2 regions of the Micromonospora sp. NPDC057141 genome follow, and region 1 is predicted to be linked to the other one. Evidence: riboswitches for the same ligand, from Rfam matches in the RefSeq annotation. Region 1 holds a riboswitch; the other holds the start of a gene.
The links. Region 1 has a riboswitch for cobalamin ahead of metE (5-methyltetrahydropteroyltriglutamate--homocysteine S-methyltransferase). Riboswitches for the same ligand answer to the same signal wherever they lie in the genome.

Region 1 (7,689 bases):
ACGGCGCGGGGGCGAGAACCTTGGCCGCCTGCGGAGCGAACGCCGGTGACGCGAGCATGACCTCCGCCGTGCTGCCGTCGGAGACGACGTCCCCCTCGGCCATCACGATCACCCGATCGGCGAGGGCCGCGACGAGTTCGACGTCGTGGGTGGCGACCACCACGGCGCGGCCGGCGGCGGCCAACGTGCGGACGACCTCGGTGAACTGCCGCTTGGCGTGGTAGTCCAGGCCACGGGTCGGCTCGTCGAGCAGCATCACCGGCGGAGCGGCGGTGAGCTGGACGGCGAGCGCAAGGGCCAGCCGCTGCCCTTCGGACAGGTCGCGGGGATGCCGGGCGGCGGGCAGGCCGGGGGTGAGCCGGTCCAGCAGCGCCCGGCAGGTGCCGGCCGGCGCTGCGGTCTCCCGGTCGGCCTGGGCGCACTCGGCGTCCACGGTATCCAGATAGAGCAGGTCGCCGGAGTTCTGCGGGACGAGGCCGCCCGGCCGGCGGGCCGGGCTCTTCGGGTCGACGGTCCCCTGTGGTCCGGCCACTGCGACGGTGCCGCCGTGGCGGGGGCCGCTGCCCTGCACCGCCCGTTGCCGGTGTCCCGTCCGTCACGCTCCCGTCGCCGGGCAGGTAGAGCAGCCGGTCGGCGTACTGCACCACGCGCTCCAGCCGGTGCTCGGCCAACACCACGGTCACGCCGAGGTCGTGTACCAGCCGGGTGATGGTGGCGAGCACGTCCTCCGCCGGGGTGATCGATCATCCGGCCGTCCGGTCGTGCCGGGCGGGACGGGGTCGGCGTCCCGCCCGGCACGCGGTCACCGGCCGCGAAGCTCGACGGCGGTGGCGACGAGGTGCGCGAGGGACTTCTCGACCTCGGGGTAGCTGCGGGTCTTCAGGCCGCAGTCGGGGTTCACCCACAGCCGCTCGGCCGGCACTGCCGCCAGGGCCCTGCGAAGGGCCTCGACGATCTCGTCACGTGGCGGCACCCGGGGCGAGTGGATGTCCCACACACCTGGCCCGACCCCTCGGCGGTAGCCGGCTGCGGCGAGGTCGTCGAGGACCTCCATCTTCGAGCGGGACGCCTCGATGCTGGTGACGTCGGCGTCGAGGGCGTCGATGGTGGTGATGACCTCACCGAACTCGGAGTAGCACAGGTGGGTGTGGATCTGGGTGCCGTCGGCGACACCGCTGGTGGCCAGGCGGAAGGCACCGACCGCCCAGTCCAGGTAGGCATTCTGGTCTGCCGCGCGCAGGGGCAGGGTTTCGCGCAGCGCCGGCTCGTCGACCTGGATCACCCGGATGCCGGCCGCCTCAAGGTCGCCGCACTCGTCACGCAGGGCGAGGGCGACCTGGTCGGCGGTGACGTCGATCGGCTGGTCGTCGCGCACGAACGACCAGGCGAGGATCGTCACCGGACCGGTGATCATGCCCTTGACCGGCCGGTCGGTCAGCGACTGCGCGTAGGAGGACCACGCGACCGTCATGGGAGCCCTGCGGGCCACGTCGCCGTAGATGATCGGCGGACGGACACAGCGGGAGCCGTACGACTGCACCCAGCCGTGCTCAGTGGCGGCGAAACCGGCCAGTTGCTCGCCGAAGTACTGGACCATGTCGTTGCGTTCCGGCTCGCCATGCACTAACACGTCGAGGCCCAGCCGCTCCTGAAGCCGGATGACGTGCTCGACCTCGGCGCGCATCCGCCGGACGTAGCCGGAGTCGTCGAGCCGGCCGGACCGGTGTGCGGCGCGGGCCGCACGCAGCTCGGCGGTCTGCGGGAACGAGCCGATGGTCGTGGTGGGCAGCGGCGGCAGGTGCAACCGGGCGTGCTGGGCCGCCGCCCGCTGCCGGTAGTCGCCCCGTTGCCTGTCGGCAGGGTGCAGCGCGGCGAGCCTGCCCCGTACGGTGTCGTCGCGCCACGCTGCCGGGGCGGGCGGTAGCGGTTCGGGCAGCGACGTGGTGCCGTCGCGCAGGGCGCGGCCGAGCAGGACGACCTCGTCGACCTTCTGCCGGGCGAAGGCCAACCGCCGTCGCAGCTGCGGATCGAGCGTGGTCTCGGCGGAGAGGTCCACCGGCACGTGCAGCAGGGAACAGGAGGTGGACACGGCAACGTGGTCGGCGAGCCCGGTGGCCACGGCACCGGTCGTCATCGCCGCTCGCAGGTCGGTGCGCCAGACGTTGCGGCCGTCGACCAGTCCGGCGACGATCGTCTTGCCGTGCAGTGGGCCCGCCCCGGCGAGACGTCGCAGGTTGCCGGGCCCGGCAACCAGGTCCAGGCCGAGCGCCTCGACCGGCGTGTCCAGCAGTGCGGGCAGCGCGTCCCCGAGTTCCCCGAAGTAGGTGGCGACGAAGATCCTCGGCCGCGGTCGCACCGCGCACAACCGCGTGTAGGCATCGCGTAGCGCGTCGATCTCGGCTGCGGTGCGGTCGGCCACGAAGGCGGGTTCGTCCAGCTGAACCCACGTGACACCGGCGGCGGCGAGGGCACGGAGAATGTCGGCGTACACGTCGACGAGTTCGGTCATCCGGTCGAATGCCTCGGCACCTGGTGCGGAGGTCTTGGCCAGCAGCAGGAAAGTGGCGGGCCCGACCAGCACCGGTCGGCTCTCGATACCCAGCGCGCGGGATTGTGCGTACTCACGCAACGCCTTGTCGGGGTTCGCGGCGAAGACGGTGTCCGGTCCGATCTCCGGGACCAGGTAGTGATAGTTGGTGTCGAACCACTTCGTCAGCTCCAGCGCCGGCTCGGCGTTGACGCCGCGGGCCATGGCGAAGTAGGTGTCGAGCCCCGACAGGCCGAGCTGGGCGAAGCGTCGTGGAACCGCGCCGACGGCCACGGCGGTGTCGAGGACGTGATCGTAGTAGGAGAACGTGTTGGACGGGATCGCGTCCAGGCGGGCGTCGCGCAGTGTCCGCCAGACCCCGGCTCGCAGCGCGACCGAGGCGCTCTCCAACTCCTCGGCGTCGATACGGCCCGCCCAATAGGCCTCCACGGCCTTCTTCAGTTCACGGTTCCCACCGATGCGTGGATAACCGAGCACGGTGCTCTGACCGAATGTGGTACTCATGGGTCCTTCCCTCGAAGCGTCCGAGGACTCGCGCGAGGGCGGGAGGGAAGAGGCGCAGCGACGCACCGGCTTCCGCCCCGGCCTTCCCGAGAGACCGTCGACGGCGTACGCCGGCCGGCGTACGCGGTGCGGGCAGGTCTTCGGACTCGCGGGCATGACCTGCTCGGTCGCCTACTGGCCGTCGCTTCCCAGACCTCGCGGTCCAGTGCTTGATGACGGCGGTCGTTCCCACTCACCGCTGCGGGGCAGTCCCGGTCTCGCACCGGGTTCCCTCTTACGACGCCGCGACGCTCGAACGTCACGGCGAACCAGCACTGCTGTCCATCCTAGGTGTCCAGAAGCGATCGGCGTTGGCGCGTCCGCCCCTCGAGACGAAGAGACATCGCGGCAGCCCGGTTGGAGCACGAGGTGCGCCAGGCCCCCGGGCCGGTCTGGCGCGGTTCGAGGCGATCGTCGCGGAGGCCGACCCGACCGACAGCAGGTGCGAACGTCTCACCGAAGCACACCGTGACCGGATCCGGGCGACCCGCGTCGACAGGCTCCTCACCGCGATCTCTTCTCTGTCAGGCCCCGGCCCGATGGGGCGTGTCCGGCATCCGGGGGCTGTCCGAACTCAAACCCGGGGCTTGACAGACCTCACCACCGACAGCAGGAAATTCCGTTATGAGTAACTTGTCCGGTTCATCCTCGTTCAGTCGATGACGGCTGCCGCCACACCGAGCAGACCCGTCATTCCATCTGAACGGGGGAAATTGGTGAGGCCTGTCCTGCGAAGAACCACAAGCGCGTCCACGGCCATGCTGGTCGCCAGCCTGGCAACCCTGTGGTTGGGGACGCCGGCACGAGCGGCACCAGGCGACGCGAACGCGCGCGGTGTCGTCGTCGACCTATCCGCCGAGGTGACCGGTGTAGCCGTGATCACCGCCGACGCCACCATCGGTACCGCCACCGCGCCGGCCGCCGGTGGTACCGACACCGAGACGCTGCTGGCGGTATCGGTACCGGGGGCGCTCGGAGTGACCGCCAGCGGCACCGTCGAGGAGGTCACCGCCACCCGGGCGGCGGGCGCGTCGTCGGCGTCCGCCAGCGTCAACGGTCTCAACCTGGCCGTGCTCGGCGTCGACGTGCTGGACGCTGCGGAGGCCACCGCCACCGCGATCTGCCCGCAGGTCGGCGCCACCAGTGCGGACACCACGCTCGTCGGGCTGGAGCTGTTCGGCTCGGCGGTGACGCTGACGGCGAACACTTCCGCCGTCGTAGGCAGCTCGGCAGTGGTGGTGCCGGGGCTGGTGGGCGCGAGCCTGAACGCCTCATTGACCCGCGTCGAGACGACCACCGCCACCGGCGCCACCGCGATCACCGTGCGGGCCGCCCTCACCCTGTCGGGCACCGTCCTCGGTGTCCCGACCACCATTCCCGTAGGAACCGTGATCGTGGCCGAGGCCACCTGCGAGCGTCCGCCGGCGGCACCGACCACCGCGACGATCACGCCCGACGAGGGCTCGCAAGCGGGCGGCCAGACGGTGACGATCACCGGCACGGGCTTCATCCCGGGCGGCACCACGGTCACCTTCGACGGCGTGCCCGCGACCGGTGTCACGGTGACGCCGGACGGTGTCTCTCTGACGGCGGTCACCCCGCCCGGCTCGATCGGTCCCGCACAGGCCGTGGTCAGCACGGTGAACGGCACGGCTCCGCCGCTGGGCTACACGTACCTGGCCGACGGCAGCGCGGCCACCATCACCAACCTCACGCCGCCCTCCGGGCCGACCGCCGGCGGCACGACGGTGACGATCACCGGCACCGGCTTCACCGGGGCTGCCGGCGTGGACTTCGAGGGCCTACCCGGCACCGAATTCACCGTCAATCCGGCCGGCACCACGATCACCGTGTCCACCTCACCGAACCCGGCGGGACCGGCCCTGGTCGAGCTGGTCTTCCCGGCCGGTCGGGTGACCGCGCCGACCTTCACCTACATCGCGCCAACGATCACCTCGATCGTGCCGGACACCGGACCGACCGCCGGCGGCACGACGGTGACGATCACCGGCACCGGATTCACCGGGGCGACCGGAGTGACCTTCGACGACACCCCGGGTACCAACCTCGTCGTGAACCCGAGCGGCACCTCGCTGACCGTGGTCACACCACCCGGGCAGGTCGGTCCGGTGGACGTCACCGTGCTCATCCCGGGCGCGAACGTGACCACACCAAACGGTTTCACGTACGTGGCGGCACCGCCGACCGCCGCGTCGATCACGCCGGACGCGGGTCCTCAGTCAGGCGGCCAGACGGTGACGATCACCGGCACCGGCCTCGTCCCCGGTGACACGACCGTCACCTTCGACGGCGCGCCGGCCACCAACGTCACGGTCAACCCGGGCGGCACCTCCTTGACGGCTGTCACCCCGCCCGGCGCGGTCGGGCCGGCCGTCGTGGTGGTGACCACCGGCGGCGGTACGGCAGCACCGCTGGACTACACCTACCTCGCCGACGGCAGTGCCGCCAACGCGACCGGGCTGACCCCGACGACCGGGCCGGCCTCGGGTGGCACCACGGTCACCATCACCGGGACCGGATTCACCGGAGCAACCGGAGTGACCTTCGACGGGGTTCCCGGCACCGGATTCACCGTCAATCCGGCCGGCACCACGATCACCGTGGTGACACCGCCCCGCACCGCCGGACCCGCAGAGGTGCGCCTGGTGTTCCCCGCAGGCACCGCCGCTGCGCCACCCTTCACGTACCTCGCACCAACGATCGCCTCCATCGTGCCGGACACCGGGCCGACCACCGGCGGCACCACGGTGACCATCACCGGCACCGGCCTCACCGGCGCCACCGGCGTGGACTTCGGCAACGCACCGGGCACCAACCTCGTCGTGAACCCCAACGGCACCTCACTGACCGTGGTCGCCCCACCCGGCCTGCCCGGCCCGGTGGACGTGACCGTCCAACTGCCCGGTGACGACGTCACCGAACCAGACGGGTTCACCTACGAACCCGCCCCACCGCGCATCGACACCGTCACCCCCGGACAGGGGCCGACCGATGGCGGCACGACCGTGACGGTCGGTGGTTCCGGGTTCGTGCCGGGCGGGACCACGGTCACCATCTGCGGAAAGGCCATCCCGGCCAGCCAGGTCACCGTGGCAGCGGACGGTCGCTCGTTGACCTTCCGTACGCCGCCCTGCCCAGCCGGAAACACCACGGTCGTCGTGAGCACCGACGGTGGCACCTCCAACGGACTCATCTTCCGCTACGTCTCGCGGATCCTGCCGGTGACCGGTGACACCATCGCCACGCCGCTGACCGCCGGGGCGATGCTCGCGCTCCTCGGCATCGTCCTCGTCCTGCTGACCCGCCACCGGCAGCGCGCCGGCCGAATCGGCTGACCGGATAGTCCCGGCCAGGGCCCGATCGGGCCCTGGCCGGCGGAGGACACCACGTTGGCGGCGGCGCCCAGCACCACGAACAGCCACAGCAGCGGGCGTACGGCGCCAACCCGGTCCATCGCCGTACGTGCGGTCTGCGGCGCCTCGGAGATTCGGTACATGTCATTCACGGCGCGCTCCTCGTGGGTCGGGCTGCTGGGATGCCGCAAACCTACGAGTCGCTGCCCTGGTGCACGATCCAGCCAACGAGTCAGTCCAGGTACAGCAGGCTGTACTCCTCGGGCGGCGGAGCCGGACCGGCCAGCGGCCACCAGGGCGGGTGGGATTGTCGGCATCCGCCCGCTGCCGAGGGAACAGTCCCACCACCGTCCGGCACGGGTGGCCGGGTGTTCGGCCAGGGCGTCTGCCCGTCGGTCAGGGCCACCATGACGCCTGGGCAGGGCCGTGCGCGCAGCGCCTTGGCGAATGCCGGCGGCGAACCCGGCGCGGGCCGTCGACCTTGGCGGTAGCGTTGATGCGGAATCTGGGTGGAACGATCGGTCCTGATCGTTGAGGATCGGCGGGTGTCCGTTCCCGTACGTCAGATTCGTGCTCGCTACTCGGCCGCGACCGTCACCGTGTACCAGGCGTACCCGCCGCAGATCGCGCTGTCGGCGGTGTCGGCCGGCCGTTTCGTGGCCCCTTTCAAGCGGGACCGGATGACGTGGATCAAGCCGTCCTTCCTGTGGATGATGTACCGCTGCGGCTGGGCCACCAAACCGGGGCAGGAGCGCGTGCTGTCCATCGACATCACGCGGGAGGGGTTCGAGTGGGCACTGGCGCGAGCCTGTCTCAGTCACTACGACCGCGACGTGCACGGCGACAGGGCGACCTGGTCACGGCTGTTGAAGACCAGTCCAGTCCGAGTGCAGTGGGACCCTGAGCGGTCCCTGCGGCTGAACGCGCTGCCGTACCGGTCGCTGCAGGTCGGCCTGTCCGGCGAGGCTGTCGACCGGTACGTCGACGACTGGACCGTCGCCGTCACGGACATCACTCCCACCGTTGAACGAGTCCGGGACCTGCTGCGCCACGGCGACGATCAGGCAGCGGCAGCTCAACTGCCCGTCGAACACGTCTACCCACTCCCGGATCGGCTCGCCGTCGGCCTCCACGCCAGCCCGGACGTCGCCGCCAGCGAGGACCCCGAGCGACAGCAGTGACAGTGCACCAGAGACGAACCGCCCAGCCGCACCCTGCCGACAG
Region 2 (7,689 bases), on a different contig from region 1:
CGGTGGGGCGGCCTGGGCATCGACCGGCGTGGGCAGGCACTCGTGTTCGAGGAAGCCGGCTACTCGCTGTTCGGCCCGCTGGCGCTCAACATCGCGGCCCCCGACGAGGGCAACATGCACCTGCTGGCGGCGGTGGCCAACCCCGATCAGCAGGAGCGGTACCTTCGTCCGCTCGCGGCCGGGCTGATCCGCTCCTGCTTCGCCATGACCGAACCGGCACCGGGGGCGGGATCCGATCCGAGCGCGCTCGCCACCACGGCCCGCCCGGTGCCCGGTGGGTGGGTCCTGAACGGCCGCAAGTGGTTCACCACCGGCGCCGACGGGGCGTCGTTCGCCATCGTCATGGCCCGCACCTCCGGCCAGCCGGGGGACCGGGGCGGCGCGACCATGTTCCTGGTGGACACCGGCGACCCCGGGCTGGAGCTGGTCCGGACGATCGAGACTCTCGACGAGGCGATGATCGGCGGGCACGGCGAACTGGCGCTGCGGGACTGTTTCGTCGCGGCCGACAGTGTCCTCGGGGCGGTGGACCAGGGGTTCGAGAACGCCCAGGTCCGGCTCGCGCCGGCCCGTCTGACGCACTGCATGCGGTGGCTCGGCCTGGCCCGCCACGCCCAGGACATCGCGCTGGACCGCGCGGCGGGCCGGCGGGCCTTCGGGTCGGCGCTGGCCGACCTGGGCATGATCCAGCAGATGCTCGCCGACAGCGAGATCGAGATCGAGGCCAGCCGCGCCCTCATCCTGCGGGCGGCGTGGGAACTCGACTCCGGTGGCTCCGGGGCGCAGTCCACCTCCATCGCGAAGGCATTCGTCGCGGAGGCGGTGTGGCGGATCGTCGACCGGTCGCTGCAGGTCTGCGGCTCCCTCGGCGTCTCGGGTGACCTCATGCTCGGTCGCTACCTGCGGGAGGTGCGTCCGTTCCGGATCTATGACGGACCGAGCGAGACCCATCGGTGGGCCATCTCGCGTCGCGCGGTCAAGCGCCGGGCCCGCGAACTCGACGCCACCGCGAGCGGAGCGCAGCCGGCATGACCGTCGAGCTGGGGACGTTGGACCTGCGGGCGCTGGGGGCGTACCTGGCCCGGCACATCCCGGACCTCACCGGGCGACTGCGGGCGGACTTCGTGGACGGTGGCAGATCCAACCTGACGTACGCCGTCCACGATGGCGACCGGTCGTGGGCGCTGCGGCGGCCCCCACTGGGCACCATCGCGCCCTCGGCGAACGACATCCATCGCGAGTTCCGGGTCACCACCGCCCTGGTCGGCTCGCCCGTGCCGGTCGCGACACCCGTGCTGTACTGCGCCGACCCGACCGTGATCGGGGCGCCGTTCAGCCTCGTGGCCTGGGTCGACGGCGTGGTGATCCGAGACCCCGGGCAGCTTGCCGTCCTCGCACCGTCGACCGTGTGGTCCATCGGGCATTCGATGATCGACCTGCTGTTGCGGTTGCACGCGGTCGCACCCGCCAGCGTCGGACTCGGCACGTTCGGTCGGCCGGAGGGCTTCCTGCTCCGACAGGTGCACCGCTGGAAGCGGCAGTGGGACGTCGTGGCGACCAGGCCGTCCACCGACGCGGACGAGCTACAGCGCCGGCTGGTGGCCGCAGTGCCACCGCAGTCCGCGCCCGGCATCGTGCACGGCGACTTCCGGCTGGACAACATCATCTACTCGGCGGACCTGTCCGGTGTGGCGGCCCTGCTCGACTGGGAGATGGCCACGATCGGCGATCCGCTGACCGATCTGGGTCTGCTGCTGGTCTACACCGATCCGGTGTGCGCACCCGTGCTGCCGCACGGCTGCCCGGTGACCGGCAGCGACCGCTTCCCGACCCGGGACGAGATAGTGGCGACCTACGCCGCCGGCACATCCAGGGACCTGACCCACCTCACCTTCTACGAGGCGCTGGGCTACTACAAGCTGGCCGTGATCGCGGAGGGCGTGCACCGGCGGTTCGTGGAGGGGATGACCATCGGCTCCGGGTTCGAGACGGTGGGTGGCGCCGTACTGGGGCTGCTTGCCGCCGGGCTGGACCGGCTCCGGGGCTGACCCGGGCGCACCGGGGAAGCAGCGGGCACATGGAGCAGACCGGTGATGTGGCTGGGATGCCGGCCGCCGACGAGACCGGCAGGGCGGTGGTGGCGGCCGGCTCGCGCACCCTTCGGGCTGGCCCGTCAACCGTGGCGCCGGGACAGCGCAGGCTCGCCGGTGGGCGTACCGCCCGGGCCTGGCTGGCCGAACCATCGGGTGAGCGCGCGGCGCAGCTGACCGGCGTCCGGCTCGTCCGCGCCGGACTCCCAGGCCACGTAGCAGTCCGGACGCAGCAGCAGGGCGGTCGGGCCACGGCCCGGGACCGTCCCCTCGACCACGTCGACCCGGTCCCGCCACGGCTCGGCCACGGCGGCGAGGGTGCCGGTGTGGTCGAGCAGCAGGGGCCGGGCGGTGCGCGTCAACTCGGCCAGTCGTGCCGGCCCGGTGGCGGTGTGCAGCACCTCGTCCGGTGCCCAGCGCCCGGTGAGCGGCCCGTCGGGCGCGTCCATGTCGTAGCGGACGTCCGTGCCCGCCAGGAGTGCGGCGACGTGGGCGGCGTTCTCCGGCCTGGCCAGGAGTTCGCCGAGGAGCACCCGCAGCGCGGTGACCTCGCTGCCCGGGGAGATCAGCGCCGACTGCGCCTGGGTCGACATGGTCACCCGCCGGGCCACCGGGCGACGCTCCGCCTCGTAGGTGTCCAGCAGCCCCTCCGGTGCCCAGCCGTGCAGCTGCGCGGCCAGCTTCCAGCCGAGGTTCACCGCGTCCTGCAGCCCCAGGTTCAGCCCGGGGCCGCCGATCGCGGAGTGCACGTGGGCGGCGTCGCCGAGCAGCAGCACCCGGCCTGCGCGGTACCGGGCGGCGAGGCGGGTGTTGCCGCCCGTCAGCCGGCGCAGCAGGTGCGGTCCGTCCCCGGCCGGCGGGCCCAGCGGCACGTCGACGCCGAGGACCCGGGCCACGCTGGCGCGCATCTCGGCGAGGGTCATGGCGCCCTCGACCGCCGTCGACTCGGGCCACTCGGTCGTCGTGATGACCGGCAGGCGGCCGGGAAAGGGGGCCCAGGCGATCAGCCCGCGCTCGGTGCGGGTGTGTTGGAAGGGCGGGACGACTCCAAACCCGGGCACCGTCAGGCCACCGGTGGCCGGGTCGATCAGCTCCGCCGGCACGCTGACCTGGGCGGTGCGGGACACCGACCGGTCCGTGGTCACGCCGGGGAAGTCGATGCCGGCCAGTTTGCGTACGGTGCTGCGCCCGCCGTCCGCGCCGACCAGATACCGGCAGGTGAGCGTCGTGCCGTCGGCGAACGCCACCGCCACCGCGTCGGTGCGCTGCCGCATCCCGGTCACCTCGTGCCCGCGACGCACCCGCACCCCCAGCTCGGCGGCGCGCTCGGCGAGCACCTGCTCGATTCGTCGCTGGGGCACCCCGAGAACGTAGAGCGGATTCTCCGGCACCGCGCGCAGGTCGAGCGGCAGCGCGCCGAAGACGAAGCCGGGCTGCGGCCGCAGCGGGGCCGGGTCGGCACTGAGGCGCTGGTAGAGGCCACGCCGGTCGAGCATGCGGACGACCTGGCCGACCAGGCCGTTGGCGCGCTGCTCGGTGCTGGGCTCGGGGAGCCGCTCGCACACCACCGGCCGGATCCCGGCCAGGGCCAGCTCGCAGGCGATCATGAGGCCGTTCGGTCCGGCGCCGACCACGATGACATCGATCACGACAAGATCCCTTTCGGGGCAGGGGTGGGCCGTCCGCCGACCTGCGACGGACCGGTGAGGAGAGGGGCGACGTCAGCCGGCGACGGGTGGCGGCAGGCCCGCGGCGAGTTGGGCCAGTGCGTCGGGGAGCAACCGTTCCATTGCCACCGGCGGATCGGCGTGCAGGAAGTGTCGCGTCACCGCGCCGACGGCGGCGCTGACGGCGGCGGCCACCAGGTGCGGATACAGGTCGCGCTCGGGGTCGGTGCCGGTGCGTTCGGCGACGGCCGCCGCCAGCTCGGCCTCGGCGACGGCGCCCGCGCGCAGCATCTCGCCCTGCAACGCCGGCTCGGCGAGCATCATCCGGAGCCCGCTGGTCCACTCGGCGTGGGCGGCGGGCGGCGACTGCGCGACCTCCGGGCCGGGCTCGAACTGGGTCAGCGCCGCCGCGGTGATCGCCGGCCACAGGGGTTCACCCGGCGGCCGGCCGCGCAGCGCGTCGGCCACTCGCCGACTGCGGTCGAGATGCCGCGCCGCGATCGCCTCGGCCTTGCTGGAGAAGTAGTTGTTGAATGTCCGTGGGGAGACGCCTACGGTCTGCGCGATGTCCTCGACCAGCACGTTGTCGAAGCCGTGTGCCACGGCCAGGCGGATCGCCGCCCAGCTCAGCGCCGCCCGGGTCTCGGCCTTCTTGCGCTCCCGTAGTCCGCTCACGAACACACGCTAGCATGAGTTGCGCGCCGCGCAAATATTCGTGCCCCGCAGTTTTCTGCGCGCTTCCCCGCTCACCCTGGGGCGAGTGTGGAGTTACCCTGAGCGGCGACTCGCCCGACACATCATCTGGTGTTTCCATCTTCGCCGTGCGCCCATATATGGTGTCACCCGTAGCTGGTTCGGCCATCGGTCCACGGTGGTCGAGGCAAGAGGGAACCCGGTGCGAGTCCGGGGCTGCCCCGCAGCGGTGAGTGGGAACGACCGCCGTCAACGAAGCACTGGGCCCGTGCGGGCCTGGGAAGCGACGGCCAGTAGGCACCGAGCACGACGCCCGCGAGCCCGAAGACCTGCCAGCGTGCCGCACGCGACGCGTGCGGCGGTCGAAGGCCGCGCGGGACGGCCGACGCATCAGCTGGTCAGCCACGGTGGGGTGTGCCGTCGGGTGGCCGGCGGCGTCCTCCCGCGCGCCCCTCGATCTCGGGGACGGGCGTGAGGAGAGCGAACATGAGCGGGACGCAGGAGCAGGCGGGGCCGGAGCAACGCCGGCACGTCATGCAGGTCCGCAAGCGGGACGGCGACACCGAGCCGGTGGACGTCAACAAGATCGTCCGGGCGGTGGAGCGCTGGGTCGCCGACCTGGACGAGGTCGACCCGCTGCGGGTGGCGACCAAGACGATCAGTGGCCTGTACGACGGGGCGACCACCGAGGAGCTGGACAAGCTGTCGATCCAGACGGCGGCGGAGCTGATCGGCGAGGAACCGCAGTACTCGAAGCTGGCGGCCCGGCTGCTGGCCGCGTACGTGGAAAAGGAGGTCCGCGGGCAGCAGGTCGCGAGCTTCAGCCAGTCCATCCGGTACGCCCACGGCCTGGGCCTGATCGGCGACGGCACGGCCGCGTTCGTGGCCGCCCACGCGCGCAAGCTGGACGATGCCGTGGATCCGGCCGGGGACCTGCGGTTCGAGTACTTCGGCCTGCGCACGGTCGCGGACCGCTACCTGCTGCGGCATCCGCAGACCCGGCTGGTGGTGGAGACGCCGCAGTACTGGCTGCTGCGGGTGGCCTGCGGCTTGTCGCAAACGGCGGGTGAGGCGGTCGACTTCTACCGGCTGATGTCCGCCCTGGCGTACCTGCCGAGTTCGCCCACGCTGTTCAACTCCGGCACCCGGCACACCCAGATGTCGTCGTGCTTCCTGGTCGACTCGCCGCGCGACGAGCTCGACTCGATCTACGAGCGCTACCACCAGGTGGCGAAGCTGTCGAAGTTCTCCGGTGGCATCGGCATCTCCTGGTCGCGGGTGCGGGGCCGGGGCGCGTTGATCCGGGGCACCAACGGCAGGTCGAACGGGATCGTGCCGTTCCTCAAGACGCTCGACGCCGGGGTGGCGGCGGTCAACCAGGGTGGCCGGCGCAAGGGGGCGGCCTGCGTCTACCTGGAACCCTGGCATCCGGACGTCGAGGAGTTCCTGGAGCTGCGGGACAACACCGGCGAGGAGTCCCGGCGCACCCACAACCTGAACCTGGCCAACTGGATCCCCGACGAGTTCATGCGCCGGGTCGAGGCCGACGGCGACTGGTCGCTGATCGACCCGTCGGACGCGCCCGAGCTGCCCGACCTGTTCGGCGAGGCATTCGACGAGGCGTACCGGGCGGCGGAGAAGAAGGCCGTCCGCACGGTCCGGGCCCGCGACCTGTACGGGCGGATGATGCGTACGCTCGCGCAGACCGGCAACGGGTGGATGACGTTCAAGGACGCGGCCAACCGGCTGTCCAACCAGACCGGCGAGCCGGGCAACGTGATCCACCTGTCGAACCTGTGCACCGAGATCCTGGAGGTCAACGACGACGCCGAGACGGCGGTGTGCAACCTCGGCTCGGTCAACCTGGGCGCGCACGTCAGCGCCGACGGCGTCGACTGGGACAGGCTGCGCGCGACCGTCCGTACGGCGGTGGTGTTCCTCGACCGGGTGATCGACATCAACTACTACCCGGCGCCGCAGGCGGCGGCGTCGAACCCGCGCTGGCGCCCGGTCGGGCTCGGGCTGATGGGGTTGCAGGACGCCCTGTTCACCCTGCGCCTGCCGTTCGACTCGCCCGAGGCCCGCGAGCTGTCGACCCGGGTGCAGGAGGAGATCTTCCTGACCGCGCTGGAGACCTCCGCCGGGCTCGCCGAGCGGTTCGGCCCGCATCCGGCGTACGCGCAGACCCGCGCCGCGCGCGGCGAGCTGCACCCGGACCTGTGGGGCGCGGAGGTCACGCAGGCGCGGCGGTGGGCCGCGCTGCGCGAGCGGGTCGCCGCGCATGGCCTGCGCAACTCGCTGCTGGTCGCGATCGCGCCGACCGCCACGATCGCCTCGATCGCCGGCTGCTACGAGTGCATCGAGCCGCAGGTGTCCAACCTGTTCAAGCGCGAGACCATGTCCGGCGAGTTCCTCCAGGTCAACACGTACCTGGTCCGTGAGCTGAAGGCGCGGGGGCTGTGGACACCGGCGGTCCGCGAGCGGATCAAGCGGGACGAGGGCTCGGTGCAGGGCGTCGCCGAGCTGCCCGAGGCGGTGCGCAGACTGTTCCGCACCGCGTGGGAACTGCCGCAGCGCGCCCTGATCGACCTGGCCGCCGCCCGTGCCCCCTACATCGACCAGTCGCAGTCGCTCAACCTGTTCCTGAGCGCACCGACCATCGGCAAGCTCTCCTCGATGTACCTGCACGCCTGGAAGTCCGGACTCAAGACCACCTACTACCTGCGCTCGCGTCCCGCGACCCGCATCCAGCAGGCCACCGTCGCGGTCACCCCGGCCGCCGGGCCGGTCGTCGCGGTGAGCGCCGACGAGGCGCTGGCCTGCTCCCTGGAGAACCCCGAGAGCTGCGAGGCGTGCCAGTGACCGCTGTCTCCGAGTCCCACACCACCACCGGCCGGCGGCACCTGCTGCTCGACCCCGGGATGGACCTGACCCTGCGGCCGATGCGCTACCCGCGGTTCTTCGACCGGTTCAAGGACGCGATCAGGAACACCTGGACCGTCGAGGAGGTCGACCTGCACTCCGACCTCGCCGACCTCGCCCGGCTCTCCCCGGCGGAGCAGCACCTGGTGTCCCGGCTGGTCGCGTTCTTCGCCACCGGCGACACCATCGTCGCCAACAACCTCGTGCTCAACCTCTATCAGCACGTCAACTCCCCGGAGGGCCGGCTCTACCTGTCCCGGCAGCTGTTCGAGGAGGCGGTGCACGTCCAGTTCTACCTGAATCTGCTGGACACCTAC

Region 2: another riboswitch for cobalamin. It lies ahead of ACFT41_RS03880 (ribonucleoside-diphosphate reductase subunit alpha); the one in region 1 lies ahead of metE (5-methyltetrahydropteroyltriglutamate--homocysteine S-methyltransferase).

The regions. Positions count from the first base shown of each region.
Region 1 covers NZ_JBHUVA010000077.1:10,991-18,679, forward strand. Annotated here, with positions in the region: partial or broken gene ACFT41_RS27060 (AAA family ATPase) at 1-737, opposite strand, end outside; gene metE (5-methyltetrahydropteroyltriglutamate--homocysteine S-methyltransferase) at 803-3,052, opposite strand; cobalamin riboswitch at 3,166-3,380, opposite strand; gene ACFT41_RS27070 (IPT/TIG domain-containing protein) at 3,952-6,447, shown strand; gene ACFT41_RS27075 (DUF4291 domain-containing protein) at 7,011-7,646, shown strand.
Region 2 covers NZ_JBHUVA010000003.1:91,137-98,825, forward strand. Annotated here, with positions in the region: gene ACFT41_RS03860 (acyl-CoA dehydrogenase family protein) at 1-1,032, shown strand, start outside; gene ACFT41_RS03865 (phosphotransferase family protein) at 1,029-2,048, shown strand; gene ACFT41_RS03870 (FAD-dependent oxidoreductase) at 2,174-3,739, opposite strand; gene ACFT41_RS03875 (TetR family transcriptional regulator) at 3,812-4,432, opposite strand; cobalamin riboswitch at 4,591-4,802, shown strand; gene ACFT41_RS03880 (ribonucleoside-diphosphate reductase subunit alpha) at 4,937-7,312, shown strand; gene ACFT41_RS03885 (ribonucleotide-diphosphate reductase subunit beta) at 7,372-7,689, shown strand, end outside.